DNA from 4 places in the Paenibacillus sp. J22P90 genome. Region 2 is predicted to be linked to each of the others. Evidence: riboswitches for the same ligand, from Rfam matches in the RefSeq annotation. Region 2 holds a riboswitch; each other region holds the start of a gene.
The links. A riboswitch is a leader RNA that binds a small molecule or an ion and turns the genes downstream of it on or off. The one in region 2 is predicted to bind cyclic di-AMP.
Positions count from the first base shown of each region.

Region 1: it holds a riboswitch for cyclic di-AMP, as region 2 does, so the genes downstream of both, AC58UX_RS12860 (APC family permease) here and AC58UX_RS26835 (ABC transporter ATP-binding protein) in region 2, are expected to answer to the same signal.
Region 3: it holds a riboswitch for cyclic di-AMP, as region 2 does, so the genes downstream of both, AC58UX_RS31455 (resuscitation-promoting factor) here and AC58UX_RS26835 (ABC transporter ATP-binding protein) in region 2, are expected to answer to the same signal.
Region 4: it holds a riboswitch for cyclic di-AMP, as region 2 does, so the genes downstream of both, AC58UX_RS26395 (stalk domain-containing protein) here and AC58UX_RS26835 (ABC transporter ATP-binding protein) in region 2, are expected to answer to the same signal.

Region 1 covers NZ_JCAUAY010000003.1:577,972-585,802, reverse strand. The annotation lists gene AC58UX_RS12870 (MFS transporter) at 1-342, opposite strand, end outside; gene AC58UX_RS12865 (GNAT family N-acetyltransferase) at 498-944, shown strand; cyclic di-AMP (ydaO/yuaA leader) riboswitch at 1,179-1,332, shown strand; gene AC58UX_RS12860 (APC family permease) at 1,433-3,268, shown strand; gene AC58UX_RS12855 (YqkE family protein) at 3,314-3,574, shown strand; gene AC58UX_RS12850 (polysaccharide deacetylase family protein) at 3,586-4,554, shown strand; gene AC58UX_RS12845 (polysaccharide deacetylase family protein) at 4,640-5,698, shown strand; gene AC58UX_RS12840 (nuclear transport factor 2 family protein) at 5,755-6,093, opposite strand; gene AC58UX_RS12835 (hypothetical protein) at 6,115-6,330, opposite strand; gene AC58UX_RS12830 (hypothetical protein) at 6,479-7,831, shown strand, end outside.
Region 2 covers NZ_JCAUAY010000010.1:71,383-79,213, reverse strand. The annotation lists gene AC58UX_RS26855 (ABC transporter substrate-binding protein) at 1-524, opposite strand, end outside; gene AC58UX_RS26850 (5'-nucleotidase C-terminal domain-containing protein) at 833-2,983, shown strand; gene AC58UX_RS26845 (DUF2705 family protein) at 3,070-3,864, opposite strand; gene AC58UX_RS26840 (ABC transporter permease subunit) at 3,891-4,688, opposite strand; gene AC58UX_RS26835 (ABC transporter ATP-binding protein) at 4,695-5,579, opposite strand; cyclic di-AMP (ydaO/yuaA leader) riboswitch at 5,697-5,862, opposite strand; gene AC58UX_RS26830 (AraC family transcriptional regulator) at 6,033-6,863, opposite strand; gene AC58UX_RS26825 (beta-galactosidase) at 7,006-7,831, shown strand, end outside.
Region 3 covers NZ_JCAUAY010000017.1:45,341-53,171, reverse strand. The annotation lists gene AC58UX_RS31480 (AbrB/MazE/SpoVT family DNA-binding domain-containing protein) at 1-228, opposite strand, end outside; gene AC58UX_RS31475 (HD domain-containing protein) at 596-1,873, shown strand; gene AC58UX_RS31470 (TatD family hydrolase) at 1,931-2,698, shown strand; gene AC58UX_RS31465 (ABC transporter permease) at 2,681-3,931, opposite strand; gene AC58UX_RS31460 (ABC transporter ATP-binding protein) at 3,928-4,671, opposite strand; cyclic di-AMP (ydaO/yuaA leader) riboswitch at 4,955-5,148, shown strand; gene AC58UX_RS31455 (resuscitation-promoting factor) at 5,431-6,570, shown strand; gene rnmV (ribonuclease M5) at 6,728-7,261, shown strand; gene rsmA (16S rRNA (adenine(1518)-N(6)/adenine(1519)-N(6))-dimethyltransferase RsmA) at 7,321-7,831, shown strand, end outside.
Region 4 covers NZ_JCAUAY010000009.1:198,167-205,997, forward strand. The annotation lists gene AC58UX_RS26360 (GNAT family N-acetyltransferase) at 1-152, opposite strand, end outside; gene AC58UX_RS26365 (hypothetical protein) at 283-864, shown strand; gene lepB (signal peptidase I) at 937-1,485, opposite strand; gene AC58UX_RS26375 (response regulator transcription factor) at 1,504-2,151, opposite strand; gene AC58UX_RS26380 (sensor histidine kinase) at 2,178-3,245, opposite strand; gene liaF (cell wall-active antibiotics response protein LiaF) at 3,347-4,009, opposite strand; gene AC58UX_RS26390 (PspA/IM30 family protein) at 4,140-4,766, opposite strand; cyclic di-AMP (ydaO/yuaA leader) riboswitch at 4,978-5,130, shown strand; gene AC58UX_RS26395 (stalk domain-containing protein) at 5,136-5,927, shown strand; gene AC58UX_RS26400 (YjcZ family sporulation protein) at 6,083-6,181, shown strand; gene AC58UX_RS26405 (molybdopterin molybdotransferase MoeA) at 6,758-7,831, opposite strand, start outside.

The DNA of each region.
Region 1 (7,831 bases), on a different contig from region 2:
GCTGTCCGTGAAAAGTCCTAGGACCGATGCGCCGCCGAGCGAAAGCAGGGCAATGACATAGAGCCTCCGCATAGGGACAAAGTCGGACAAACGGCTATAGGTGATTGAAGATATCGCAAAAATGATCGAATAGCCCGTGACAATCCACGATGCCGTTGAGGGGCTGAGCTCGAACTGGACGGCAATTTTGGGTAGAGCGAGATTGAACATCATCGTGTTCATGATCACAAGTACTATAGTAAAACAGAGCAGCCAAGAGACCGGGGTTTCCCGCAAGCGGCTATTTACCTCGGTTTGATCATGCGTTGTTTCTATATTAGAAGTGGTTGCGTTGTTTGACATAGTACACCTTCCGATCTATAACTATAATATAATTTGTTACAGTTTAGCATAGTGAATTCGGTGTGTCAATGAATTGGTAGTGGATAAATAATTTGCAATTGAATATTTATTCTTTAATATGTATTATTATTCATGAAATGATGGAGGGGAATCATATGGATCATATAATAAGAAGAGCTGAAATGAAGGATGTAGAGGCATTAACAGAGCTTATGGTTGCCTATATTGTAGGTTTTTATAAGAAGCCGCGGCCTGAGTCGGCAGATCTTCATCGACTGATCAGCACCTTGCTCCAGGAGCAAGGGGGTATCCAGTTTGTAGCCGTCAAAGATGGCGATCTTATTGGCTTTGCAACGCTATATTTTGCCTGGAGTTCGATGAAAGCTAGTCCTATCACGATCATGAATGACCTCTTCTTTCTCGAACCATTTCGGGAAACTGCTGCAGAAGAAGACTTATTCCGGAAGTGCCAAACGTATTCCAAAGAAAACGGCTTTGCCTACATGTCATGGATCACAGCACCGGACAATTATCGTGCACAACAGTTTTTTGATAAAATGGGCGGCACTCGCATAGATTGGGTGAATTACACGATTGTATAAAAGTGTATAAGGGATGCCGACATCCATTAGCTGGCGTGATTTCAATTGTCGGTATGTCCTCCTTCATTTTTGCGAAATACCCAGAGTACCTACGAAAATGGAAGATAATCAACGAATCATATAATTGTAAGCGAATTATTGGAGCAATCGCGAGGTGGAAGAGAGCTTTTTACGTTTATTCCCACCTTTACTATGTGAGTAGAAGAGAGTAGTATTCAACACGTACATGAACAGTTGAATATTTCGCTTAATTTTCTGTTTAAGAAAAGCGGGGGAACCACGAGTAACATGGGGTGAATAACGGTACGGATTTGTAAGTACCTTTTAGGGCAGATTTCTCGCGGCCCGAACCCGACAGCTAACCTCGTAAGCGATCGTGAGAAAGGAGAACATGTGTTTAAAACACAAGGTCATTCCTTGTGTTTTTTTGCGTCCATTTTTCAAATGAGAACGTTGAGATTAGCAATTTATTGGAGGAACGACCACGAATGACAAGTGATTCATTAAAAAAAATTGTGTTTGGTAAGCCGCTAAAGTCGAGCGAGATTGAGTCGGAGAAAATGCCCGTCTGGAAAGCTCTCCCCATCCTTTCATCGGATGCCTTATCCTCTGTATCGTATGGGACAGAGCAAATTCTGTTAGAACTCGCGACGGTAGGGATTGCTGCATTTGCATTCTCCTTGCCGATTGCGATTTCCATCATCGCCTTGATTTTATTGCTCGTGCTGAGCTATAGACAAGTGATTGAAGCCTACCCCATGGGTGGCGGCGCTTATATGGTTACCAAAGAGAATTTAGGCATGGTATGGGGACGTCTTACTGGTGTCTCACTGCTAATCGATTATACCTTGACCGTGGCCGTTTCGATCTCAGCCGGTGTGCAGGCGATTACTTCGGCTTTTCCTTCGGCGGTGCCGTATATCGTACCACTTACAATCTTTCTAGTTTGGATTATGGTTTGGATTAATTTACGAGGTACATCTGAATCAGGAACCGTATTTGCGATTCCAACGTACTTTTTTATTTTTTGTATCCTGTTGTTAGTAGGGAAAGGTATCTTCGATATGATGACCGGCTCCCTCAATACGCATGCCATTGAATTCGTACCAAGTGCTGCGACGAACTCATTAACGTTATTCGTACTTCTCAAAGCATTCTCTTCCGGTTGTTCAGCCGTGACGGGAATCGAAGCAATTTCTGATGCTGTCCCGCATTTCCGAACGCCTTCTGTCAAAAATGCTAAACGTACGCTCATCTCCTTAGGCGGCCTATTGGCCATCGTGTTCGGGGGCGTAACCCTTATTGCCTTAGGATACGGGATTGCCCCGGATCATAACGGGCATACTTCCGTGCTATCGATGGTGACGGAGCAAGCTTTTGGCCGTGGCGTGATGTATTATGCGACGCAAATCGCTACGATGCTTATTCTCGTGCTCGCTGCCAATACGAGCTTTAACGGCTTTCCGATTTTGGCATCGATCATGGCTCAGGACAAAAACTTTCCGCGTATGTTCTCCTTCCGTGGAGATCGTCTTTCGTATCATTACGGCATCGTCACGCTTGGTGTGCTGGCGAGTCTGCTTCTGATCGGCTTTAAAGGGAAGACCGATGCACTTATTCCGTTGTATGCGATCGGCGTATTTTTATCTTTTACACTAGCTCAAGCAGGTTTGGTTCGTAAATGGTTAAAGGAGCGCGTAGCCGGTTGGGTCTGGAAATTGATCATCAATGGACTAGGCGGCATCGTTTCTTTTGCAGTTCTTATCATTTTCTCTGTGACAAAATTTAGCGAGGGTGCTTGGATCGTCATTATCGTGACACCGATTCTTCTCTGGTTAATTACGAAAATCAGTCACCATTACGATGATGTAGCCAACCAGCTGCGCATTGATATCACACAAGACCGCGTTTGTACGAAAGAACCCGTCATTATCGTACCCGTGGCCGGGATTCATAAAGCTGTTGAGCAAACCCTGAACTATGCCAAATCGCTCTCGCCTAACGTCATCGCGTTCTATGTTTCTTTCTCCGATGAGGACGAAGAATCGATGCAGGAGAAGTGGCAGATTTGGGACCCGGGTGTTCGACTGGTTGTGTTCAAATCGCGGTATAGAACGATCCTGAAGCCGCTGGCCGAATTCATTGACCGCATCGACACACACGTGTCGGAGAAGCAGTCGATCATGGTTATTCTTCCACAATTCATGCCGAAAAAATGGTGGCACCGTCTGCTCCACAATCAGTCTGCGGCGCGTATCCGTTCGAAGCTGCAAGCCGACAAGGATATCGTTGTTGCAACAGTGCCGTATCATTTACATCAATAGACGTGTACAATAATAGGGAGAACATGCAGACGAGGTGACCTTATTATGGTGAAAAAGAAAGCAAAAATGACGCCAGCTGCGGCTAGCGTGCAAGATAAACCCGCAACACTCAAGGACTTGCTGCGTCCTGAGATTTTGGAAGGCCTCAAAGCCCAGGCTGACGCGATGAAAGCGGAAGAGCAAGCGAAGAAGGACGCAGAGAGAGCTCGTGTAGAAGCGGCTCGTAAGGCAGAAGAGAAACGTCTTGAAAATGATTTTGCTTATCAGCTAGAGAAAAGCAAATTAGACTGGCGGAAACACAAATGAGGGGGCGCACGATGTGCCTCCTTTTCTTTGTTGTTGCATTGGTAGCGCTTCCAGGGTGTGCGAGTCCTACGACTTCGCTAACGGCCTCGTCGGAGCCTGGAATTGTGACGGCGACAGAAACTGCGACGGAAAAACCAGCAGTAATGGAAACGCCAACGCCAATAGCAACAGAAACACCGAAACCAGCAGAAACACCGACTAACGTATCGCCTGCGCCTAGTGCTGACACGACAGCTCCCGCGTCCGTTCTGGCCTTTGCATCGCTGGACAAGGCGCTGATCGACCGTTATGCAGCCAGCATCCCAACGAAGTGGGGCGAGAATCTCTCAGGCGTGCGCACGCACTTCGTTACCAAGGAACGAGTCATGGCTCTGACCTTCGATGCTTGCGGGGGCAAAGATGGCAGTGGTTACGATGAGAAGCTCATCGATTACTTGATCAAGGAAAACATCCCAGCGACGCTATTTATCAATGCAAGATGGATTGCTGCTAATCCGGGTACCTTTGCCTTTTTGGCATCAAATCCCTTATTTGAAATCGAAAATCACGGAACTGAGCATCGCCCCTTGTCTGTGACAGGCAAGCCCGCATACGGTATTGCAGGAACGAAGAATGTCGCGGATGTCATTCGTGAAGTGAAGGACAATGCTGATCAGATTGAAAAGCTGACGGGGAAACGTCCTTTATTTTTCCGCTCAGGTACAGCCTTCTATGATGAAGTTGCAGCGTCTGTGGTTCATGACCTAGGCTTCGATATTGCAGGCTACAATGTGCTCGGCGATGCAGGCGCAACCTACAACACGGAGCAGGTGTATAAGGCGCTGATAAAGGCCCAAAATGGAGCCATCGTTCTCGCTCATATGAACCATCCAGAGAAGGATACCGCCGAAGGCGTCATCAAAGCGATACCGGAGCTGCGTAAGGCAGGATTCAGTTTTGTACAGCTTGCTTCTATAGAACTAGTATCCCGTAATAAATAGTTTACAAGAAAGCGCTTTCGTGGTACTATCTTCCTAATTTATATATTCTCATCTACGGGGTTGTTGCAGCATGAATAGACTAAAATTGGAAAATCCAACGAATTTGGCGTTTACTGTTCTATTAGCTTCTTGCGTTATCTATGGTCTCTTGGCTCTATGGCCAATGATATCACCAAAGTCCCTGGATCAGACAATAACACCAGAGCAAGTAGTGGTTGAAGAACATCCTGTTCCTTCTATTGAGGAAGCGGTTCTACAGGAAGTAAAACAAGAAGAACAAGTCGTACAACAAGTACAACAACAACTGGAACTAGAAACGCAACAACCCTATCAGCGTCAAGTCAATGCGCTCAATTTTAATCAAGTCGATTATAGTAAACAAAAGGTTCATTATAAAGATAAAGTCATTGTTCTGACCTATCATCACATTGATGAAAAGGAAAACGGGATTACCATATCCCCTAAACGTTTTAGAAGTCACTTGCAAAGATTGAAAAAAGAAGATTACAACGTCATCTCCATGGAGCATTTTCTTCATTTCATGAAGGATGGAGCTCAGGTTCCTCAAAATGCGGTTTTAATCACGTTTGATGATGGTTATGAATCTTTTTATACCTATGCGTATCCGGAATTACTTAGCGTAGGTTTCCCTGCTACCAAATTTATTGTTGTGGACTCCATCGATCATCCCAAAGCACCGCGGCTTAAATGGGATCAGATGAGAGAAATGAAGCAGAACGGGATGAGTTTTTATTCGCATACCTACGATCATCATGATAAAGTCAAGGTGAATGCCAACGGTACACTCATGCCGATGCTTACGAATCCTATCTATTTGGAAGCTGAAAAGAGAGTAGAAACCGACGCCGAGTATCGCAAAAGAATTAAAAGCGATCTGCTGAAGGCAGAGAATCGTATAGAGGAAGAGCTTGGACCTCAGTATCGTCTGCTTGCGTTCCCTTTTGGTGCTTATAATGACACCGTAATTGAGGTAGGAAAGGAATTGGGATTTGACCTTTTCTTTACGACCAAAGAGGGGATCAATGCCAAGGGAAGTAATGAGATTTTTAGAGTCCATGCAGGCGCGTCGTATGTATCAGAAGATGATTTAATGTGGAAAATGAAGCAATTTCATAAAAAGTAAAATGATAAAAGCTGCCGGTAATGATACCGAGCAGCTTTTTCAAATGAAGATTACGACTACTGATTCTTCCTAAGAAACCACACCTTCGTAATGATGTCATCCTGGACTTCATACACAGCAACGGCTTCTAGAATGGCACCTTCTAATCGGCCGGTTATTTCTTCATGGTCGATGACATACTGGCCGTGAAAAATTCGTTTATCCACGGTTGCATGCATATTCGGATATGTTTCAAACAATTTTCGATAACGCTCTCTCATAGCCGCTTGGCCTTCCATGGTGAGTGTGTTAGGGAAATCATATATTTGAATATCTTCACTATAACATCCCATGAATTCATCAATATTTTTATTGTTATAAGCTTGTAATTGTCTTTCTACGACAGGTGCACGCATCTTGCTCCCTCCAGTATCTTGTTACTTTTTCTTCATCTCAAAAAACTCACACGCCGCCCGGTCATAATAGGTCAAATCGCTGACACGTGTTTGCACGACGACTGTCGTATCACTGAAGCGGAGTACAACCGCATTGGAATCGACGATATGGTCATCTTTGAAAATCCGAACAACCCCTTGCCGATCAATAACCTCTTGAAAATCTGAATCCGTATGTAAACGTTGATTCCTTGCCATGTAGATTCTCCCCTTACTTCGTTAAAATCGCTTTTAATATTGTACCACAAGGTGACAAAATGCCCGAATTTAGACGAACGCCTACGCTAAGCCGAGCATAGAATGTAGCACCAATTGCTGCTTGGGCTGAGAGGGTGTGTGGTGCAGGATGGATATTCAACTTTTACCGATTCATTGGGTCTATTTAGTGTTCATTGGTTTTATTCTTACGCTTCTTGTTAAACGCAGAGATACGACGATGATTTGTGTGGTGGGTATTTTTACATTAGGGTTGTTAGCGACGGAAACGTTGAGCGGCTCTGTATCGGGTGTGTTTAACAGCTTTATTTATGCGACCAAAGAGTTGATGGGGACGATCATGATCATCTCGATTATCGTGGCCATGAGCCGAGTCCTCATTCGGACGGGGATTAATGAAACGATGGTGGCGCCGCTGACCAAATTTTTAAGAACGCCAGCATTAGCTTTCTGGGGTATCGGCATCATTATGATGGTGACGTCCTGGTTTTTTTGGCCTTCACCTGCGGTTGCGTTGATTGGGGCAGTGCTTTTGCCTGTGGCTGTTCGGGTTGGCTTGCCGGCGCTTGGTGCCGCTATGGCGATGAACCTCTTCGGACATGGGATTGCGCTATCTGGCGATTACATTATTCAAGGGGCACCTAAATTGACAGCGGATGCAGCCGGAATTCCGGTATCCTCCGTGATGGAAGCGAGCATTCCACTCGTTATCGTGATGGGGCTTGTGACGACGATAACAGCTTTTTGGTTAATGAAGCGCGATATGAAAAATGGAAAATGGCGCAGCGGGCTGATTGATAGCCGATTAGAGGAAAGCGGCGGGCTTGTTTCTGTTGACGAAGAGAGCAAAGTGCTGATCGGAGAGCGTTTAAAGCGGAGTCTAGCCATCGCAATTCCTGTGCTGTTTGCTTTAGATGTCGTTGCTTTGTTTGTCTTGAATTTGCAAGGTGGCGATGCAACCGCTCTCGTAGGCGGTACAGCGGTATTTATCTTAATCGCGGTCACCTTGATCGCGCATCGCAATGCAGGCGTAGAGAAAATCACCTCGTATTTAATCGAAGGCTTTGTGTTTGGGTTCAAAGTCTTCGGCCCCGTCATCCCGATTGCGGCGTTCTTCTATTTAGGAGACTCCGCGATCACGGATCTATTTGGTAAAATATTACCAGAAGGTTCACACGGTATCGTGAACGACCTTGGCGTGGCTCTCGCAGGCGTCGTGCCGCTGAATGGAGCCATCGGTGCCGTGACGTTAACCGTCGTCGGCGCTATTACCGGCCTCGACGGTTCCGGCTTCTCGGGCATTTCCTTGGCGGGCTCCATCGCGCAGCTCTTCGCGACCGCCATTGGCTCTGGCGCAGCGGTGCTGACTGCGCTAGGGCAAGTTGCCGCCATCTGGGTCGGCGGCGGCACCTTGATCCCGTGGGCGCTCATTCCGGCCGCGGCCATCTGCGGTGTGAGTCCGTTCGAGCTCGCGCGACGGAAT
Region 2 (7,831 bases):
TCTTTCAGCATTTGCGGGTCAACCGTCGATTGAAGGGCATTAGAGCCTGCGTTAATCGCTACAAGCTTGCCGTCTACTTTACCACCAGACAGATTGTTCTCACTGATGTCTTTTACATTAAGTACGCCATTCTTCGTGTAGGAGTCGAAGTCTTCCAACTGACCTCTGCCACCATATTGTGTTAAATACGAAATATCCATTTGGAATACGTCCGGCAAACCGTTTGCAGCTGCCTGTGGTGCAAGCTTCTTCCAGTAATCATCGAAAGCTGCATATTCGGATTCGATTTTCACGTGTGGATTTTTTTGCTGGTAAAGCTCAATTACTTTCAGTGTATAGTCGTGGCGAGCTTGTCCGCCCCACCAAGCAACGCGAAGTGTAACCGGATCTTTCTTCGCTTGAGCCGTTGGCGCTGCACTAGCCGCTGGGCTCGCACTGCTATCCGTGCTGCTCTTCGTGCCTGTGCTTCCGCATGCTGTTAGAAAGAGTGCAGCTGATAGAACAGTGATCATAACCTTTTTCATCTGTATATCCTCCCCAATTTGCAATCGTTTTCTTTACACTGCTATTATCTCTCCTGAAGAAGGAAAGGTTAATCAAAAATACCGTTAATTTTGTTTAAAATGCAGAGGGTCCTATAATGAATAATTATTGAAGCAAAATGTCAATATTGTCAAACACATAGAGTAGATGGAAGTTAAAGGGACTTCATTTGTAATTTACTAAAACAATTAATAATTTCTTTACTTCTCAAAATCTAGCATTCCCTTTATACTAATAGATGGGTTTATTAACCAACGTTCTATTCATATATAGGAGGAATTGTTAACACATGAAAAAAACATTCACTACTCGCCTCACTGCGCTCGCGCTTGTAACCGTTCTCACTAGCTCTTTCGCTAGCAGTCTAGCATTTGCCGAAACAGCCGCACCTTCTTCTCCCGTTTCAATGAAATCAGATATGCGTCTTGCCATCGATAACGGCGTTGTAGAGGGCTACGGGGATACAGACTATCGTGGTGCTAATGCTGCTACTCGCGCTGAAGTGGTCACTATGATTAACCGAGCTGCGAAGCTGCAAAGTGCAGATGCTGGTTCTGTTGCGTTCACGGACCTTGCGACTTGGCAAAAACAAGCGGTTGCGAATGCCGTTGCAGCGAAACTCATTAGCGGCTTTGCTGATGGTACGTTTGATCCGAATGCTGCCGTGACTCGTCAAGAGCTTGCAGAATTAATCGTTAAAGTCGTAACTGGCGGCCAACTGCCACAAGTGAATGAGAATGTGTTGAACTACTTCAAAGACTCTTCGTCCATCGCGAAAGAATCCCGCCCATATGTTGCCTATGCTGTCATTAGCGGAATTTTCACACCTACCCTCGACGGTAACTTCAACCCTACTGCTGAAGTAACGCGTGATGAAGTAGCTAAGGCGCTTAAGCCTATTTTATTTAAAGTGGTTGATATTTTAACAACCAATGATATTCACGGTAAAATTGAAGTCGGCTTCGACAAAAAACGTAATCAAGGTCAAGGCGGTATCGAGACACTTGGCGGTATCGTGTCCGATTTCCGTGCTGTCAATCCCAAAGGAACAGTCGTTGTTGACGGCGGTGACGCTTGGCAAGGTACGCTGATTTCCAATACAACGAATGGCCAATCCGTAATGGATACGATGGCGCAAGTGCAATACGATGCTGCGGCAATCGGAAATCATGAGTTTGACTTCGGCCGTGACGTTCTGATCGACAATATTAAGAAAGCTAAATTCCCTATTCTCGGGGCTAATATTATCGATGATCAAACAGGTAAACGCGTTGACTGGACACAGCCCTATGTCATTGTTGAAAAAGATGGCCTAAAAATCGGCATCATCGGCTTCGCAACGCCACAAACGACGACAACGACGAAATCAACAAACATTAAAGGTCTTTCCTTCGTAAATCCAGTTCCTTTGGCGAAAGAATTGTCAGATGAGCTTCGCGCGAAAGGCGTCGATATCATCATGGTTACTTCCCACCTACCTGGAGAGCAAAACCAAAAGTCTGCTGAAATCATTAGTGAGCTTGCTGATCTGGCAAAAGGTACTGGCAATGGCACCCTAGATGCCATTGTTGGCGGTCATTCCCACATGCGTGTTGCCGGTATTGTGAATGGCATTCCTGTTGTTGAAGCTCAAAGCTGGCTATATGCGGTTGGACACATTCAACTGTTTGTAGACAAAACTACAAAGCAAGTCGTTTCCTCCAATGCAAGCTTGTTAGAAACATATACAAACCTAACGACAGCTGACGCGAAAATTCAGCAAGCCGTTGAAGAATATAAAGCCAAGATTTCGGCGAAATCGGGCGAAGTAGAAGTCGTAGTTGCTGAGCCGCTAAATCGTAAATCTTTCCGTTTTGCTACGAATGGCGGGGCTGACCGCGATGGCGCAACACAGTTAGGAAACAGTATCACGGATGCTATGCGCGCTTCTGAGAAATCCGATATAGCGTTCACGAATATTGGCGGTATTCGCACGGATATCGACAAAGGCGAGCTAACCTATGGTGAAATGTTCGAAGTACTTCCTTTTGGCAATTACAACGTAACAGGGACAATGACTGCTGCACAAATTAAAAAAGCACTCGAAGTTACGGACAAGTACACAAGTCTCCCAGCTATTCAATTCTCAGGTTTGAAAGTTGAATGGGATAACACAAAGCCACTTGGTGAGAAATATTCCAAAATCACTTTAGTAGATGGCACTCCGATCTATGTCGATGGCAAGTTTAATACAGACCGTACATTCAAAGTGACAACCAATGATTTCATGGCTACTGGCAGTGGCGATGGTTTTACGGTTTTTGGTGAAGTAAAGGATTGGAAAGATGGCGCCATCATGCTAGATGCATGGGTGAATCACGTTAATTCCCTGAAAGCCGCTGGTAAAGAGTTATCTGTCCAAGACGATGGTCGCGATGTGCGTTTGGATTTGAAGAAATAAGCTATCATAATCATTATTCATCTCATTAATGAAGAAAGACCTTTACCGCATCCAACTATGGATAGGGTGAAAGGTCTTTTTTAACTCTATACGTGCAAATCCCGCTTCTTAAAAGAAACATAAGTAACAACCGTTAGCACAGCAATGACGACTGCCGAAATAATCACATACACGGCATCAAATCCACCGCCATACATGATATTTTTTGCCTCATAATATTTAAACGGGGTTACATATTTCAAAAATGCCAGCTTCTCATTAAAATCAATGGCAATTGATAAAATGAACGTGATGAGCATGATGCCTGTTGCAAGCGAGGCCGCCTTTTTGGAATTTTTATTAACGGCTGCAATAGCGGTACCAATGACCAGAAAAAGCAGCTGCAAAATAAACATACCCAGCATGACGATCGAGATGTCACCATTGACAGCCTCGCCTTTACTGTAAGCCCCAACAATCAACATACTCGAAATCCATGACACGAGATTAAAAATAAGGATGTTCACAAAAGCGCTCAGCAGCTTCCAACTGATGATTTGATTCCTGGACAATGGCTTCACGAATAAAAACTCAGCCGTCTTATCCCGCTCTTCCTTCGCGATAATGTTGGCCCCAAGCATTGCCGCATGGATCGTAGCCATCAACAAGAAATATAGAACCAGGATGCCGAAATAGCCGCTAGCTTTTGATAAATCTAACGCACCACCACCCATGATGACTTGGAGGGACTTTGGCATTTCTGCCATTAGATCATTAATCTGTCCGTTGGCTGCCGTTGCTTGATACTTATTCATACCACTGGCCACTAGAAAAATAAGCCCTAAGCTCCAGAAAATCATCGATTTCCGATACGTTTTCAGTTCTCTCCAAAAAATATTCACTAGCTGTTCCCCCCTCTCACCCGCAGTTATACGGCATGAACATCCTTTTTCGTATAGATGAAGTAGCTGGCTGCAATCGAAACGATGATAATCGCGATGGCCGCAATGACATAAGAGGCTTCATAACTGGCATGCGCGAGCATGTATTTCCCACTAAAATATTTAAATGGCGAGAAATATCGTTTGGCTCCCTCCCCATCTACGGCAACGATCATTCCGATTACGAAAAAGGCAAACACCGTACCAAGACTGACGGATAAGACGGCTTTTATTTTAGAAAACACGACTGAAACAATGAATCCAATAGCTAGAAACATCAGCTGGATAAACAGTAATGTGAATGAAATCAATAGAAATACGTTCACATCAAAATCAACCGTTTTGACTTGAAGCGCCATTAGATAGGCTGCAATGATATAGATCACACAGGTTATTATTAATGAAACAACTGCCGCTAATAGCTTGGAAGTCAATATTTTCGTCCGTGTGACGGGCTTCGTAAGAAGAAAGTCTGCGGTTTTCTCACGAACCTCTTTGGAGAGTATTGACGTTCCCAAAACCATGGCTTGAATGGCTCCGCAAAGCGTAATGTACATAAAGATATACATATAGAACCCAAGTAAGGTACCAAACGTTTCAATTTGAATACCTAGCGCTTTCCTGACACCTTCTGGATACCCCTCTAATATCTTGGAGAATTCAGCAAAATCCTTAGAGACCGAAGGAAAAAGGGATAAGAATAAGACGATGACAGCAATTAAGGAGCACGTCCACGTGATCGTAGATTTCCGGTAAGCTCGCAATTCATGAAGGAATATATTCATTCCGTGTTAAGCCTCCTTCTCGTAGTAGTGCATAAAGATCTCCTCTAGATCAGGCTCTTCGATCCACAGATTTTCGATTTCTATCTCCGCAATTTTTCGCATCACTTGATTAATGTTGCCTTTAAATAAGAAGCTGGTTGTCTGTCCTTGGACATCAATGTTATTGACCCCGGTCATTTTGAAAAAATGAGGGTCGAGCGCTTGCGCCGTGTCAATTTTGAACCGCTTGAAATTGTTTTCTTTTAACGTGCTGATTTTCTCAACCGTCACAATCCTGCCTTCCTTAATAATCGCGACACGATCGCATAATCTCTGTACTTCACTCAAAATGTGAGAGGAAAAAAGAATCGTTGCTCCCCTTTTATTCTGTTGTTCGAGCAATTCGAAAAACTTTTGCTGCATGAGCGGATCCAGTCCGCTTGTCGGCTCATCCAGGATGATGAGCTTCGGATCGTGCAGCAGCCCTTGGACAATGCCCACCTTCTTTTTGTTGCCCAAAGATAGATCATCGATTTTTTTCGTAACATCCAAATTCATAATTTCGGCTAACTCATGGATTCGTTTCGTGCAATCTTTCTTGTAAAAGCTAGCCGAATACTTGAGCAGGTCGATCACTTTCATGTTGTCATAGTAAAAAACTTCCGACGGCAAGTAGCCGATTTCCTTCTTAATTTCAGGCGCAAACTGGATGCAGTCTTTTCCGAAAATTTTGGCACTGCCGCTCGTTGGAAAAATCAGAGACAGCAGCGTTCGAATCGTGGTTGATTTCCCTGCCCCATTCGGTCCAATAAACCCAAAAATCTCCCCTTCTTCGATTGTAAAACTAACATCCGTAATACCTCTTGCATTCCCATAGGTTTTGGTCAAATTATTGATTTCAATAGCATGCATAGTATAGCCTCCTTGTAGCATTTATGTAACTTTTTGGGTTGATGGCATGCAAAAAGAAGCCCTAAGAGCAGAGAATCTCTACTCTCGGACTTCTTGATCATAACGAAGGCGAGGGTGCGGTTCTCTCTCAATGCACTTACGAGGTTAGCTGTCGGATTCGGACTTGAGAGCGTCCTACCTAATGCTTGTGAGCATCAGGATTCACCCCATGAAACCATGTGTTGCTTGAATGGCTTCGGTTGGTTCCCCCGTTTCCCAATTGGGAATTAAGTGGTTTCTTTTTACAAAAAATCAACTTGTCGTAATGAATCTTACGCCGATCTTTATCGAATGTAAAACGTGTATTCGCCTTTAATTATTGCAGATTTGACTTTGGCAGTCGATGAAAGCGCATTCATAGTAGAGTGACGTTGATTATCCCCTACTTTTCTGCTTATTAGTGCTTCTTAGGAATTAAGCATTATACAGCCGCCGATACTCCTGTGGCGTCAGTCCGGTATGCTCACGGAAACGCGCAATAAAGTAGCTGCTCTGGGAAAAACCAATATGCTCGGCCACTTGTTTAATTGTCCATTCGGTAGACATGAGCAGCTGCTTAGCTACAACAAGACGAGATTCAAATAGCCACACCATCGGGGTCCGCCCCATTACTTCGTGAAACATCCGGCTAAAATAATAAGTACTGAAGCCTGCCTGCTCGGCCATCTGCAAAAGCGTTAGTGGCATCGTGCAGTGCATACGAATGTATTCCGCAACCTCTCTCATTCGAGCACGCTTATCCAGTATTGTCACTGTTCCATGCGTCTCCGCACGTAAGGCAAGCTCAGCAAGCAGTTCATAGAGTTTTACGGCCAATTGCACCTCGTTCCCATCATGAGGCGATGCCAGCTCCAATAATCCCTCAGTCAGTTGTGTGAGCTTAGCTAAATCACTATACGTAAACAACCACACAGCTGAAGTGCCTTGATCGTTCAACAGCCTGTCGAGTCCCTCACCTGCAAGATGTACCCAGAATACTTGCCAGGGATCGTTCGGATCTGCCCGATACTCCTGCTCAAGACCCGCCCCGTAATAGAAGCCTTGTCCTGCTTCTAGACAAAATTCCTTCCCGTTTGCTTTAATATAGCCTTTACCGCTTAACACGATATGCAAATTGGCTTGTTGCAACTGCCCCTTAAACCGCCGCTCCTGATGTTCGGGGAATTTCGCATATTGGCCAATCATATCCGGATACACCGTGTAGTGTTTGTACATTGGCTCCGGTAATACATAGTGAATTTTCATGTGTCCTCCAAAACGCAAGAATCTGATACATGGGGCAAAATGTTAATATATACATAATATTATAAAGAAATATAATGAGTACATAAAGGATTTTAAATAACAATAAATTACTATGTCAATAGAAATGAGGATGTTGTTACTTATGGAAAAGACCATTCCAGGCGACAAATTTGATCTAGGCGTGTGCTACTACCCTGAGCATTGGGCGGAGCAACTATGGGCAGATGACTATAGGAGAATGCGGGAAATCGGCTTCACCATCGTGCGAATGGGTGAGTTTGCATGGAATATTTTTGAACCTGAAGAAGGGGTTTATGCCTTTGATCTATTCGACCGCGCGATTGACCTTGCTCACGAACATGGGCTGAAGGTCATTCTCGGCACTCCGACGGCAACTCCTCCCGCTTGGATGAGCTATAAATACCCAGAAATTCTGAATGCTACCTATGAAGGTGTGCAGTTTCAGCATGGGGTGAGACGTCACTACAATTACAGCAGCTCTGTTTATCGCGACTATTGCGCGAAGATTACCGAAGCTATGGCAACTCATTATGCGAACCACCCTGGCGTCGTAGGCTGGCAAATCGACAACGAGCTTAACTGCGAGGTAAATGTCTTCTATGCGGAGGCAGATCATGCCGCGTTTCGGAAGTGGGTACAGGAGAAGTATGGTACCTTGGACGCTTTGAACCAGGCATGGGGTGCCGTCTTCTGGAATCAGAGCTATTCGGATTGGGAGCAAGTGCACTTAACTCGCCCTGCGCCTAGTAAATCCGCTAACCCTCATCAAGCACTGGACGAAAAGCGATTTATCTCGGATAACACCATATCCTTCGCTCGTTTGCAGGCAGACATCTTGCGTGAGCTAGCACCAACTCAGTGGATCACAACTAACGGCATGTTTGGTCATCTAGATAGCCATGCCATGACGGATGAACTGCTGGATTTCTTCTCTTTCGACTCGTATC
Region 3 (7,831 bases), on a different contig from region 2:
TGCTAAACAAATATGGCAAACAATTTTTCCTTTGAAATAAGATACGTTCTCCGCATTGCCACAGAAGATACAAGCAGGCTCATATTTCTTCAACATGATGCGCTCGCCGTCTACATATATTTCCAAAGCGTCTTTCTCGCCAATACCCAACGTGCGGCGCAGCTCGATTGGAATAACAACGCGTCCTAGTTCGTCCACTTTTCTAACAATTCCGGTAGATTTCATCATATATATAAAACCCCTTTCGATTTTATCAAATTTTTATCAAGATCGTCATGTTTCGACATTTACTTACGTCTAATGATACCAACGATTCCCAAAATAGTCAACCATATTTTCGCTTGAAAAGAGCTGATAAATGCCTGGATTCATAAATTTTGTGACAGGGTAAAAATCGGAAATGACGCTAGGAATAAGGGGTTGTAAGGAGTATATTACGTACTTTTCAAACTTAAACGGGTTGAGAAGTACTGGAAAAACAACGCTTGAGGAGTCGACAAATTGGAATTTGAAATTCGACACTAAACGACATTTTAAAGGGTTGTATGTCGAAAATGTCGAAATGTTTATTATTAGTTAGGGAGGTCGAAAGTGTATGAAGGAAGAGAAAGTGTTCAAAGATCCCGTTCATAAATACATTTATGTGCAGGATGATACAATTTGGGATTTAATAAATACCCGAGAGTTCCAACGATTGCGTCGCATACGGCAGCTAGGCACATCGTATTTAACTTTTCATGGCGCTGAGCATAGTCGTTTTTCCCACTCGCTTGGCGTTTACGAGGTTACTCGGAAAATAATTTCGCAATTCGAACGCAATCACTATGAGGATTGGCCGAAGGAGGAGCGTCTGCTCTGTTTGTGTGCTGCCTTGCTGCATGATTTGGGACATGGACCGTTCTCACATTCCATCGAAAAGGCGTTCGGCACAAGACACGAGGACTGGTCCTGCCGGATTGTGCTTGGAGATACAGAGGTGAATGAAGTGCTGAGCCGGGTCTCGCCTGATTTTCCGAAAAAGGTGGCTGGTGTCATTTGCAAATCGTATAGCGAAGAAATTGTGGTCAGTCTGGTGTCTAGTCAATTAGATGCGGATCGTATGGATTATTTGTTGCGCGATGCTTATTTTACAGGCGTTAATTACGGCACATTTGATCTGGAACGAATTCTTCGTGTCATCAGACCTTATAAAGGGCATATCGTTGTGAAAGAGAGCGGCATGCACGCAGTTGAGGACTATCTCATGTCACGCTATCAGATGTATTGGCAGGTGTATTTCCATCCGGTTACGCGAAGCGCGGAAATTCTTTTGCATAAAATATTTGCGCGCGCCAAGCATTTATATGAAGAAGGCTATACGTTCGGATTTATGGTGGAGCCGATTCTTCATTTGATTCAGAACAAAATCTCCTTGGAAGATTATTTGCTGCTCGATGAGTCCGTGATGCAAACGATGCTGACCTTTTGGAGTCAAGAGAAGGATGAGATGTTGGGGGATATGTGCAAGCGGTTCTTGGATCGAAAATTGTACAAATATAGCACCTTCGATGGCGATCAGGAGAAGTTGATTCAGCGTATGGAAATGGTAATGAGAGAGGTTGGCTTTGACCCAACGTACTATATGGAAATTGATTTCCCTTCGAATCAATCTTATGATGTGTACAGAGCTGGTGAAAATGATGATAATTTACCGATCCTCTTGTTGGATCATAAAGAGAACTTAACGGAAATCACACATCGGTCGGAAATTGTGCAATCGATTAGCGGTTTTCAAATGGGGAAACATCATGTGTATTATCCAGAGGAGCTGCTTGAGAGATTGAGTGCCGAGGATTATCCGGACATCTGGGGAATGTTAGGCGAGCAAGATTAAGCCAGTCATGTCAAAATTTTTACGAACACATATTCACTTACATAAGGGAGAACAATCATGCTCACAGATTCACATACACACTTGAATGCAGAACAATTTAAAGAGGATCAAGAAGAAGTTATTCAGCGGGCGCTAGATGCCGGCGTTACGAGAATCGTCAATGTCGGCTTTAACCGTGAAACGATTCCAAGCTCGATTGAGCTTGCGGAGAAATACGATTTTATCTACACCACAGTTGGCTGGCACCCTGTTGATGCGATTGATATGATGCCTGGTGATTTGGAGTGGATCGAGTCCTTGTGTCAACATGAGAAGGTAGTCGCAATCGGGGAGATTGGTCTGGATTATTACTGGGACAAGTCGCCGAAGGACGTTCAGCAGCGGGTATTTCGGGAGCAGATTCGCCTTGCGCGTAAGCTGGGGATGCCGATCGTGATTCATAATCGAGATGCACATCAAGATATTTTGACGATTCTAAAAGAAGAGAAAGCATCCGAGGTTGGAGGCATCATGCATTGCTTCTCGGGAAGCTGGGAAACGGCTAAGCAGTGTCTGGATATGAACTTCCATATTTCCTTTGGAGGCCCAGTTACATTTAAAAATGCCGTGCAACCGAAAGAGGTGTTGGCACAGGTGCCATTGGACCGTCTCTTAATCGAAACGGATGCTCCGTATTTAACGCCCCATCCTTTCCGCGGTAAGCGCAATGAAACCAGCTATGTTCGCTTAGTGGCAGAGACTGCCGCGGAAATTCGGGGAATGACGCTGGAAGAGTTAGCTGAAATTACAACGAACAATGCAATTCGGTTACTCGGCCTCAAGTAACGCGTTTTTCTTGAACTTCCGGCGTAGAACGACCCCGCACGCGAAAGAAATGAAGGCTAGGCCAAGCAGTGGAACTAGGAGATATAGAACTGGCGTTCCGATCATAAAAGGAATCGTCAGAATGACAAGCTCAACTGTCAGGGTTAACCAGATGATATAGGCTAAGGAACCTGCCTTGGCCTGAGATTCCAGAGGATACATATCGAGCCAGAACGTATAGCGGTGCGCACGCTCCAGAGACGTGAGCTGAACCATCGAAATGACAAGCGCGAGGAAAAGAATAACGCTCTTGGCTGTAACGGAATCGGATACGGCAATGGCTAGAACGCCAATGATCGTTAAACGAAGAACAATGGCGAATAGCTCAGTGCGTAGCAATGTCTTCATATATAAGTAGAGAAACGCCGAATCCTGTCGAAAGGGAATCATTCGAGTAAGCCCGCTGATCCAACCTCGGCGGGCTATTCGCGTTGGTAGCTGAGGGACATCTACGAACCAATTAAAGAAGGCGTAGAGTCTAGCTTGCTGTTGTTTCTCTCTGGCAATCAGGTAGTCCCATCCGATCACATATTTAGCAGTGGAACGGAAGGCAAGCAGCCAAACGAATACGAGAACTAGCGCTGCTAGACTGGCCCATAAGCTGCTGTAGTGAAATTGGATCGCAATGAGCGCAAGCGATGCTGCCCAGCGAAAGCTGACCGAGATGATTCTTGTTCGTTCTGCGGCAAATCGTCCTTCCTGCCAGCTCGCTAGCAGGTTTGCTATTTTTAATAGAAGTAATAGAGCTAGCATGAGTAAAAACGGTTGTGCATCGCTGCCTAAACAGTGATTATAAAGCGGCAGCAGTGTGACCCAAGCAAGGAATAACCACGAACCCTGAAGTGAAAAGCTGTACAGGAAGCTGCTGCGAAAATAGGTGCCCATTTCATGTTCAATTCGCAATAGAAACATCCGATCTGCGCTGCGGGTCAGTGTTCGTATGGGGCTCGAAGTGATGAGTGGAACGAGCACGAGCAGAACGATCCAAAGGTAGGGATAATCTGTCGGAAGATGCTGTAACTTTTTTGCATAATAATAGGAAAAAACGATGACAAGAAACAACAAAAAGCCGATAAAGTTACTGCGTGCAGCGTACTGCCAATACCCCATTGATTCCTTCATATAATGGTTGAAACGCTGCTTCCATAATGCATGTGTGTTAAATGCAGATGTAGTATCGGTCACGTGACTCATACCATTTCTCCTTGGACGAGCTTATAGAAGATGTCATCTAATGAAGCTTGAGGCAGCTCGGTTTGTGCGCGTAATTCGACTAAATCTCCCTGTGCCACCATATGCCCCTTGTGGAGAATGACATAGTTATCGCAATATTTTTCAATCGTAGACAAAATGTGTGAAGAAATGAGAAATGATGCGCCTTTTTGCTTCATTTTTACCATGAGTTCGAGCAAGGAGCGAATCGCTAACGGGTCGAGTCCGAGAAACGGCTCATCGATGATATATAGATTGGGCTCGATCAAGAACGCGTTCATGATCATGACCTTTTGCTTCATCCCTTTGGATAAATGACTGGCAAAGCTATTCAGCTTGTCCTTCATTTGGAACTGCTCTAATAGAGACTTGGAGCGTATCTCGTAATCCTCCTTGGAAATGCCGTAGGCCATCGCTGTTAGCTCCAGGTGTTCGCGGATCGTAAGCTCTTCGTACAACTCCGGACTTTCAGGTACATAAGCATATGTCGCTCGGTAGGGGATTGGATTTTCGGCTAGTGTTAAGCCGTTAATGCGAATGGACCCTTTTTGCGGTTGAAGCAGCCCGAGAATATTTTTGATGGTCGTACTTTTACCTGCCCCATTGAGTCCGATTAACCCCATCATTTCACCTTGGCGGATCGAAAAGGTAAGGTCATGAAGTACGGGCTTATTGGGTAAATAACCACCGAATAAAGCGTTTACCTGTAAGATGGGACCCATCTCAATTGCCTCCCTAAATAGCAAATTATTGGTATTTATTGCATGAATACTTCCAGAATCATTATAAACAAAATTGCATTTTTAGCCTAGTTTTGGTCATTATATACTGAAAAATCGAGTTTACGTACGTTAAAGTTAGATACATGTAGATATAAGTGGGTTATATGTGATAAATAAACGAAATTTAAGCGATTTAGCCCTTTTTAACGGGTGTTAATCCCTTTACAGGTTGAGATTAACAGCGTAATATACTTTTCATAATAACTTAATATCCAATTTGCCAATTTTCCATTCGCTGAGTTCCAAATGTGGAAACGGGGGAACCACTGCAAGCTTAATTAGCATTCCGATGCCGTTAAGTAAGCAGAGAGTAACAGGGGTGAATCATGGACGTCAAACAAGCAGTTTGCGTCTACGTAGGGCGACTCTCACGTCCGAATCCGTCAGCTAACCTCGTAAGCGTAAGAGAGGTAACGATTGTCGTGCGTGCTATTTGTATTTCACTATGCAAACTAAGCCAGCGAGAAGAGTCCTCTTCTTGCTGGCTTTTTGTCCTCATAAAAGGGTTTTACACAGATCAGATGACATAAAATGACCCGGAATTCATAGGATGTTGATAGGTAAAAGGGGGGGACGAACCAGATTCAGCAAGCAACAAAGCTGATGATGGAGCGTGTTAAGTTAAACTAAAAACCTTAGTCGCGTCAAATTTAATCATGCTGTAACCTGGCGGCGAGGCTTTGAAGGAGGACCGAAGAAGTGGGCAGTATCTCAATTAGCGAGACCCATGTAAAACGATCATCCAGCATGTCCTTCGCATTGCGATGGAAGCATGAAAACTTGCGTTTGATTTTAAGCCTAGCTATAATCTCAATCGCAATGACTTTCATGTTTTTGGTGTTGTTGTACGGAACGGCTACCAAGAGCGTATCCGTGGTTGTGAATGGACAAGAAACTGTTGTGCACACGAAGCAATGGGTCCTGCAACGCCTACTGGATGAACAAGCCATAACGATTGGTGAACACGATGAAATTTCAGCTGCACTCACGACCAAGCTCAAGGGTGGAGACAAAATTGTCATCGAGCATGCCTCACCAATTCAATTGACTGCTGATGGAAAGACCACCACTGTTTACACAACTGCAAGAACGGTAGAAAGTGCATTGCAACGTTTAAATATTGCACTTGGGGAGAACGATCGCATCACTCCCGAACCGACGGCCGCACTTGGCACAGGCGATGAAATCAAGATCGTCCGTGTGACCAAAGAGACGGAGGAAGTCTCTGAACCGATCGCATTTGAGACAGAGAAAAAGAATGACGCATCTTTACTTAAAGGGAAAGAGCAAGTTGTCCAAGAAGGTAAAGAAGGCGTTCTGGTGAAGAAGAAAGAAAAGACTTTCGAGGACGGAGTTTTAGTCGCGGAAGCAGTTGTGGGTGAAGCAGTACAAACAGAAAGTGTTAAAAAAGTAGTATCGGTAGGCACGAAAAATCCGGTCGTTGTTCTCTCCGCCTCTTCACCGAGTGTGGATGAGGTATCCAAGAACGGTGTAACCTTCGGCTACAAGCAAATTCTCAAAAACGTGAAGCTCACTGCGTATTCAGCGGATGTAGCATCTACAGGTAAAGCTGCAGGTGCATCAGGGTATGGTAAAACCTACACAGGCACTACCGTAACTGAAGGTCGTACGATTGCAGTTGACCCGAAGGTGATTCCACTCGGTTGGTGGGTCTACATTGAAGGTATTGGTTTCCGACGTGCCGAGGATATTGGCAGTGGCGTGAAAGGCCAAATGATCGATGTATACTACGAAGATCATGCTTATGCGAATAAATTCGGAACGAAACAAGGGTACACGGTGTATGTCGTTGGCCCAACAAAACCGTCCCAAAACTAGCGTGTAAACGGTAGGTGGGTCGGGAACACTAGATCATACACGTAGCTTGGCATATGCCTGCGCGAAAGAAGAGGAGACCCCTCTTCTTTTTCTGCGTACTAGGGTATTAGGGTATTAAGGTATTAAGGTATTAGGGTATTAAGGAAGGGAACCGCAGATGATAAAAGAGATGATCGTTGTGGAAGGCAAAGACGATACAGCTGCCATCAGGCGGGCTGTGGAGGCGGATACGATTGAAACAGGCGGCTCCGCCATCGGACAAGCCGTACTCAAGCGGATTGCGTTGGCCCAGCAGCGTAGAGGCGTCATCATTTTTACGGATCCGGATCACGCAGGTGAGCGGATTCGCAAGATCGTGGCAGCCAAGGTCCCTGGCTGCAAGCACGCCTTCATCACGCAGGAGCAAGCTGCGTATAAGGGTGACATTGGCGTCGAGAACGCGACGCCGGAGACGATCCGCCAGGCGCTGCAGAGCCTGCGGACAGAGTACAACGCAGCGGTCTCGCAGCTGACGATGGAGGATTTGATCGCAGCTGGCCTCATCGTCCATCCGGATGCGGCGGCTCGCCGCTTGGCAGTTGGCAACGCGCTGGGCATTGGGTATTGCAACGGCAAGCAATTTTATAAGCGCTGCGCGATGTTTCAGATTTCGCGCGAGGAATTCGAGGCGGCGCTGGAGCATTTGAATTGAATCGTGAATTTCACGAGAACTTACAATAACGAGAACCTATAGATAACGAGGTCTATCCTATGACAATATCCGGACAAGAAGTGATTGTAACCGCAGAGGATGTAGCCACACCGAGTAAAACGAAGCAAATTATTAAGAAAAATGGTCTTGTGCTGAAGAAAAGCTTAGGCCAGAACTTCTTGATTGACCAAAATATTTTGAGCAAAATCGTCATGGCCGCTGAGCTTGGCCCTACGAAAGCTGCGCTTGAGATCGGCCCCGGCATCGGCGCGCTCACACAACAGCTAGCCAAGCTCGCTGGACGCGTGCTGGCTGTCGAGATCGATCAGCGTCTACTGCCCATCCTGGACGAGACGCTGGCGCCATACCCCCATACGACTGTCGTTCATGGGGATATCTTGAAGACCAACCTGCCGGAGCTGTTCCGGCAGCATTTTGAAGGCGTGGATGGCGTCAGCGTTGTCGCCAACCTGCCTTACTACATCACGACGCCGATCATTATGAAGCTTCTCGAAGAGAAGCTTCCGCTGGAGAATATCGTCGTGATGATCCAAAAAGAAGTGGCCGACC
Region 4 (7,831 bases), on a different contig from region 2:
ACTAAAGTTTTATTTGCGTTTAGTCGCCTGCGAATCTCCGAGAAAGTAACCGAATTACCTGAGTTATACATTTTGGAAAAAGGAACTAATTGTTCAACAACTAATCGATATATAGCAGCGTCGTCAATGGTAGCCAAACGTTTGCGTATCACATGGCACCGCCTCCACAAGAAGCAATAATGCTATCTTATGTTGGTTATGCTGCAATTGACCCCACAAGTACCAATTTACCCCAGTCTACGCAAGTGATATACTAAAGGTATACGAAATGAGGTGATCCTGATGATCAATGCGTATCCATCCGTCATGGCTGTGAACAGGTATCAAACCCATAAGGATTATTACCGCGTCGGGGCTGTAAGTGCGGTTTCCGGAGGTAAGTCGAATACCCTTCGGCGCATGCTGGATCTGCCCTTTGAGCAACTCGCCTACAAACAGTTCGCACAAAAAGCCGCCAAAGACGTAGCAAATTTCGTTCAATCTACGGAAAACGTCAAGCAATCGGCGCAAACGCTCGTTAACACGGAAACCAACCTCACCCAGAAAGTTCAAGACTTTATTCATACATATAATAGCTTGCAAGATCAGCTAAAAGATTCCCCTGACTATATCAGCCATGCCCTGCTACAAGATCTGGAGGGGCAGCTTAAGCAGCCTGATGAGCTTGATCATAAAACCTTGCTCAATCTCACCAGCTTTGCAAGCTCGTTAGTCAACAGCATTGATCGCTTGCAGCAGCTGCCATCCGCTTCGCTGTTTCAATTATCTACATCGCCGCTCAAGCCATACGGTCAGTATCAATCTCAGCTTGGCGCCTATTTACCGGTTCCCATGCGCGGTTTGTTGGTGGATGCGAGGATGTAAGCATGTATACAAAAAAAGGCTGTCTCCCACAAGTAGAATGATCTACTGGCGAGAGACAGCTTTTTTCACATTTTAAAATAGCTTTTTGCCTAACACATGATCAATAGGAATGAAACCAATAACCCGACTATCCATACTATTGTTGCGATTATCCCCCATCACGAAAATATGGTCGGCTGGAACGGTCCACTTTTTGTTCCCGTTTGCTCGCATTTCCTCGTTGATGTACGTCTCATTCAGAAGTTCGCCATTGCGATACACCTGATTATCTTTCAGCTCAATTTGATCCCCTGGCTTGCCGATCACTCGCTTGATCCACACATGCTTATCATCACCGCGGACAAATAAGCTGAGCAACGGGCTGTCTAATAAATCATTAATAAAAGTCCGCTTCATATCAACCCGAGAATCGATAATGACAATGTCCTCGTAATTGGGTTCGTAACGAAACGTATGTGAAAGCTTCGATACATACACACGCTGACTATCGTGCAGCGTCGGATCCATCGAATGCCCGCTAACCCTCGTCGACTGGAATACAAATACACCTAGAAATACTACTAATACAAAGGAAATCGCAATGGAACCAAACCAGCTCCAAATCTGTTTGACTACATTCAAGCTAATCGCTCCCTCGTGTTATTCGGCCAGCCCGTGCTTGAAGGCATAAATGGCTGCTTGTGTGCGATCATCTACACCAAGCTTGGACAGAACGTTCGTGACGTGGAATTTCACCGTCTTCACACCGATGAATAAATCATCGGCCAACTCTTGATTGGATTTGCCCTTCGCAATTAAGCGAAGTACTTCCATCTCACGATCCGTTAACTCTTCATGCGGCTCCGTTACTGGCTTCGGTTGTCGGAAGCGGTTCATGATTTTTGAGGCAACCTGCGACTCCAGAATCGATTGCCCCTTCGCCGCGGCTCTAATCGCTTGCGCGATTTCGGAGGCACGCGAGGTTTTCAACAAATAGCTGAAGGCACCCGCTTCGATAACTGGATACATTTTCTCATCATCTAAGAAGCTCGTCAACACAATGACCTTACACTCCGGGTACAATTGCAGCAATTTTCTAGTCGTTTCTATCCCGTCCATGCCTTCCATGACCAAGTCCATCAGGACAACATCAGGACGATATTCTTGGGCTAAACGTATACCATCATGGCCATTGCTCGCTTCGCCTACAACCTCAATGCCATCTTCTGTTCCGAGAACAGCTGCCAATCCAATTCTGACCATTTCATGATCATCGACAAGTAGTACTTTGATTAAGGTTTCGTCCATTTGCTTCTCCCTCTCTATGTACAGTGCTAATTCTCGATCAATTGAGGATCGCTTGCTAGAATGGGTACTCGAATCTCGATACGTGTTCCTCGTTCAGGCGCTGTGATAATATCGACGGAACCCCCGATTTCATTCACACGCTCCTTCATAGACACGATGCCATAGGAAGTCAGCTTCTTCGCGTCAAGCTCAAAGCCAACGCCATCGTCGCGGATTACTAGACGAATGCCATCCGAGCGATGCAGCAGCTTCACTTCTAGCTTATTCGCCTTCGAGTGGCGCAGTGCGTTCGAAAGCGCTTCTTGCACGATTCGGAATAAATGATCCTCAATCCCTTTGTTCAAACGGATTTCCTCATCCATATCCCAGCTGATCGCCATCGGTACCTTGGCAGCCAGCTCTTTCAATAGTTCAACGAGTCCCTCGGACAATCGTTTTCCTTCGAGATGGATCGGCCGCAGGTGCAGTAATAAGGCTCTCATTTCCGATTGTGCAACGGAAGCCATCTCTTCAATCAGATGGATTTGCCGCTTCGCTTTCTCAAAATCCTTATCTAACGTACGACCTACAGCTGTTGCTGTCATCGAAATCGCAAACAATTGCTGGCTTACCGCATCATGCAACTCGCGTGCCAACCGCTGGCGCTCTTCAATTACCGCTGACAGCTTGGCTTTCTCTGTAAGCTCAGCGTTGCTGTTCGATAATCGTTGAAGAGAAGTCACCTGCTCTTCCCATCGCTTCATAATACGGCCGAGTTGTTCGCCTAAACGCCCAATTTCATCATCGTCTCCGTTATGGAAGTCCACTCGCGCAAACGTGCCTTTTTCTAATAAAATCATCGTTTCCATCATCGGCTCAAGTCTGCGCGTAACCTTCGAGCTGTTCCAGTAACCGAAAACCGCTCCGATCACACCGAGAATCAACAAAGCCATGAACGAGAATTTGACCCCCTGCTGCCAGCTGGTAAAGGGTTCAATCAAATTCCTTGAATACAAAAAATATAGCATAGCGCCGAAAACAGCGAAGCTAAAGAGGATTGATTCCCCCATGCTTCGCCATATCATATTCGTTAATCGTCGTTTGTAGCCGTCCACTTGGTGAGGAACCCCCCTTAAATAAATGAAAGCACGCTCCCTAAGGAAGGTCTCATGTCTCATTTATTAAGAAATATAGCTAGTTTTTTATATGGGAAACCTTACAATACTTTAACCTTGATATCTCCTACGATGTAAGAGAGAACTAGTTTCACGCGATGGTCGCAATACGCATAATTCTCCGATTGCCATACCACTTTGTTCATCACACCTGCTTCGCGTTGTTCAGCGACATGAAGCTGACCGAACATGACGGAAGATGTAACGGAAACGCCGATATCATCAGGTACTTTAATATCAATATCTCCGATAACGCCCTGAAGGATGACTGTCGTTTCTTTTTGTTCTAGGATGGCCAGCGAGAGATCAATGTACGTTTCTCCCACCAAGTACCACGTTGATGTATTTCTTAGAATCCACGGCTCTCTGCCGAGGCGTATGCTATCTACAATCTTTTGCTTCTGTGTGTAGGTCTCGTCTTTATGAACCTGTTTGGATCGAATGAAAAATAAACCTAATGAAATCAACACAACCGAGATCACAATGGTGAGATGATCACCAAATAAAATGACGGCGCCAATCCCGATTAGCACATATCCCTTACGCTCTTTCCGCGAATGAACACGATGAACGCCCAGCAGAATGAGGAAAACAGCGAGAATGGGAAAAAAGCCAACGGTATGTTCCAGAAGCAAAAAAACACCGGCTCCAATCAGCACAAGCGCTGTATTCCGGCTGCGGTTATTTTTCGTTTCTTCTCCCATCGATGCACCTCCTCTGGCTGCCAATTCTCTTTCGTTCATACGTTTCCTAGCATACCATAAGAATGGACGACCTCCAAGCAGCAAATCCTTATCCCGCAAGGCTTTGCTTCGATGGAGGTCACGATCCTGGCTATTTTCTGTTGCGCGGGTCGTGCGGGTCATGTGGGTTGTACTGATTGTGCTGGTCGCGCGCGCGCTGCTCCTGCTGCCAATCCTGCTGCAGCTTGCTGCGCAGCGAGCGCAGCTCGTGCTGAAGGTTGCCTCCGGCTTCCTTCAGCGTCTCCCTCGACAGGCGGCCCGCTACGCGGAGCCCCTGCAGCGCCTCCCGGCCGAGCTCGCGGCCGGTCATCTCGAGCTCGCGCCATGTGTCGCGAGCTTCTTTGCTGTGCAGCCCGCCGCTCGGCTGCACGCCCTCGGCTGCGTGCCCGGCACGCAGCTCGCGCAGTTCCTCTGCGATCGCCAGGCACAAGTCCTGGCTGCTCGCGTACTGCGCGCGGTAGTGCTCAGCTGCGGCTTCCTCGCGCAGCTTCTCTTGCAGGGCGAGCCGCGCGAGATCCTCTTCGCCGGCGCGCATCGCCAGCTCGGCTTGCTCGCCGCGCAGCTTCGCCATCTCTTCCGCTCGCGCGATGTAGCTGCGTAGCGTAATCGTTGCCTGAAGCGCGTCGTCGTAGCGCTCCTCCAGCCTTGCTATGGCACCGTCCATATAGGCGCCTGGGTTTGTTTTCCCGATGGTCTCCTGCCAGACGGTTTCTGCCATTTTGCCTATACGATCAAATATATTAGTAGGATCAATTTCCCGATTCTTATTATTCATGTCAATCGCCCCTCATCGCTTCATCATACTCCTATCGTAGCTCAATTACAGGAAGTCTAAAACCGACTATCGACTGTTTTTGAACCTAGACCTAAGTCCAGTATTATTCGCTTACCCATAATTTGGTCGTTGTTCGAGCCTACCTGCAGTGATAAAATATTTGAAGCCGAGTCTGGTGCATAAATTAGGCACTGGTACGGGGGACGAAATACTTGGGGTGAATATTTGCTTCAGCTTGGAGCAGACTAGGGAGAACCTTCTTCCCGAACCCGTCAACTAACCTCGAAGGCTCATTGAAGGAGGATATACGAATTGAATAAGCTTACCAAAGGGCTAACTAGCCTTGCTGTGTCACTAGCAGTATTGGCAGGGGGCTTTCTTTCCCCATTTTCCGTGCAAGCAGCAGAGATGAAAGTGAAAGTGCAAGTCAATGATGACCTGATTCATTTTCCTGATGCACAGCCATTTCTGGATGGCAACCAAACGACCCAAGTTCCGCTTCGGTTCGTAACCGAGAAGCTAGGATATACCGTGAACTGGCAAAAAGACGGAAATCAAATCAAAGTAACCCTAAATAACGACAAACATACGATTTCCTTGGTATCCGGTCAAAAAGAAGCCAGCATCGACAACGAACCTGTTGTCCTAGATGGAGCTTCCCAATTTCAAAATGGACGCGTTTATGTGCCTCTTCGTTTTCTTTCAACAGCCGCAGGAATTCCTGTAAAATGGGATGCCAGCAGCAATCTAGCGATCCTAAGCAAAGATGGCGGCAATCATGCGCCAGACTATGAAATTTTTGAATCTACCGCTTATTCAGCAGATCCTTCCGAAAATGGCGGTTACGGAGCCTTTGATTACATGGGCAACCCCCTTGCGATCGGCACCGTTGCTGTTGATCCAAACGTTATTCCACTAGGCACTAAGCTTTATATTGAAGGTTATTCGTATAGCGGTCTTCCTACTGGGGGCATGTACGTGTATGCGACGGATACCGGTGGAGCTATTAAAGGAAACCGAATGGATATCTTCATCCCAGGTTCAAGAAAATCCCTACGAAGCTTTGGCATTCAAAAAATTAAAGTGTATCACCTGCCAAATTAAATAAAGAAGCTGCCTTGAGAAATTTCTCAAGCGCAGCTTTTTGTCGTAGGTGAATGTTCCCATGAAAAGAGGGCATTCGTCCAATCACCGGGGCTCCCGCCTTCATATGATATATAGTGTTTAACCCATATTAATTAAAAACCGGAGGGGATACTATGTCAGCTGTAGTTGGAACGCCAGGATACGGAAATTCTGTGGGCGTAATTCTTGTTCTTTATGTGTTGTTGGTCATCATTCTTGCTACTTTCTACTAGGACTTATACCCCAACTCGCTTTATACAAATAGCCCGCCTGTTAAAGCTCTTTAGAGCTTTGGCAGGTGGGTTTTATTTCGTGAGCAGCTGGGACGGGTCTAGGGAGCCTAGCAGGAACGAGGCTAGGGAGCCGCGGCTTGCGAGTTTAAGCTCCTTTCCTCTTCCCGTTCCCACTTTAGTCCAAATTTACCGAACTAATCCCCCCATCCGCACCATCTTTTCTCGATTAGTCCTACCTAAATAACCGAACTAAATCGCCAATAACAACCCACTCGCCTGAAAAACCGGGAAATAGATCGGCAGAATCGAACTATTTCCCAATTTTAGATTGAAGTCCCCAATTTAGTTCGGATAAATCGAACTAACGGCAGTTTCTACCTATCTACTCCCACCGCCCCCTTCAGCCTCCAAACCTTAGCTACTCAACAAAAAAAGCCACAAGTAACCTCCTATCAGAAGGTTACTTGTGGCGCCAATCGTTCGATAATATATCATTTATAATTCCACGTAAAAAGTAAAAGTCCACTTTGTTATCTCGTTGCTGTTTCGTTGTTATCTCTCACTACTATCTCTACATCATCTAGTCCCATAAACCTTCACACAATCCCCGCGCCGAAAACCCTGTCCACCTGCTGGCAACCAAATCAAGCAATCCGCATCTTTGATCGACACCATGATGCTCGACTTATCAATACCTGCTGGTTTGACCCATAGGGTACCTGCTTCGATGCGCGTTGTCCCACGAATATAACGTGGATAGGCAGAGGGTTTATCGTATGGAACATCCAAAAAGGCTGTAAACTCTTCCGCCACAGGATGCTGGTTGCCCAACATCGCGTGAATGACAGGCTTAGCAAAAAGCTCGAATCCAACAAACGATGCTCCCGGATTACCGGACAGCGCTAGTAGCAGCTTTCCTCGCCATAGTGCAGCACTCGTTGGCGTACCTGGTCGCATCGCTACTTTATTAAAAAGTAACTTTCCGTCGAATCGACCGAATAGATCAACAAGGACATCGTAATCGCCAACAGAGACGCCGCCTGACGTTAGAATAAGATCGACATCAACCATCACGGCCTCCAGTGAAGCCTCCACCTGCTGAGGATCATCCGATAGTGCCGGCATGATTAGAGCTGATCCCCCAATAGCTTCCACTTGAGCCGCCAGCATGTAGCTGTTACTGTTGCGTATTTTACCTGGTTGGAGTTCCTGTTCGACATGTAGAAGCTCTGATCCCGTTGAAAAAATAGCCACCCTAGGCTTTCGGTACACCTCAACCTCTGCGAATCCGAAAGTCGCCAAAATCGCGGCTTCCCCTGGACCAATCCGAGTTCCTCGTGCGATCACGAGCTCTCCGCGGGCAACTTCACCTGCAATTGGCGTAATATTACTCGCCGCTTGCACATTCTTCTTAATCCTCACCTTGGCGTCGTCAGTTGACAAGGAATCCGTCATCTCCAGCATCACTACGGCATCTGCACCATCCGGAACCGGAGCTCCCGTCATAATCCGCGCGGCAGTTCCTATCCGAATCGTCTGCTGAGGCATCGTACCGCTTGGAATTCTCTCGATCACATGAAGAACAGTCGGAGCATCCGGCGTCGCCTCAGCGATATCCTGGGAGCGAACCGCATACCCATCCACACCCGA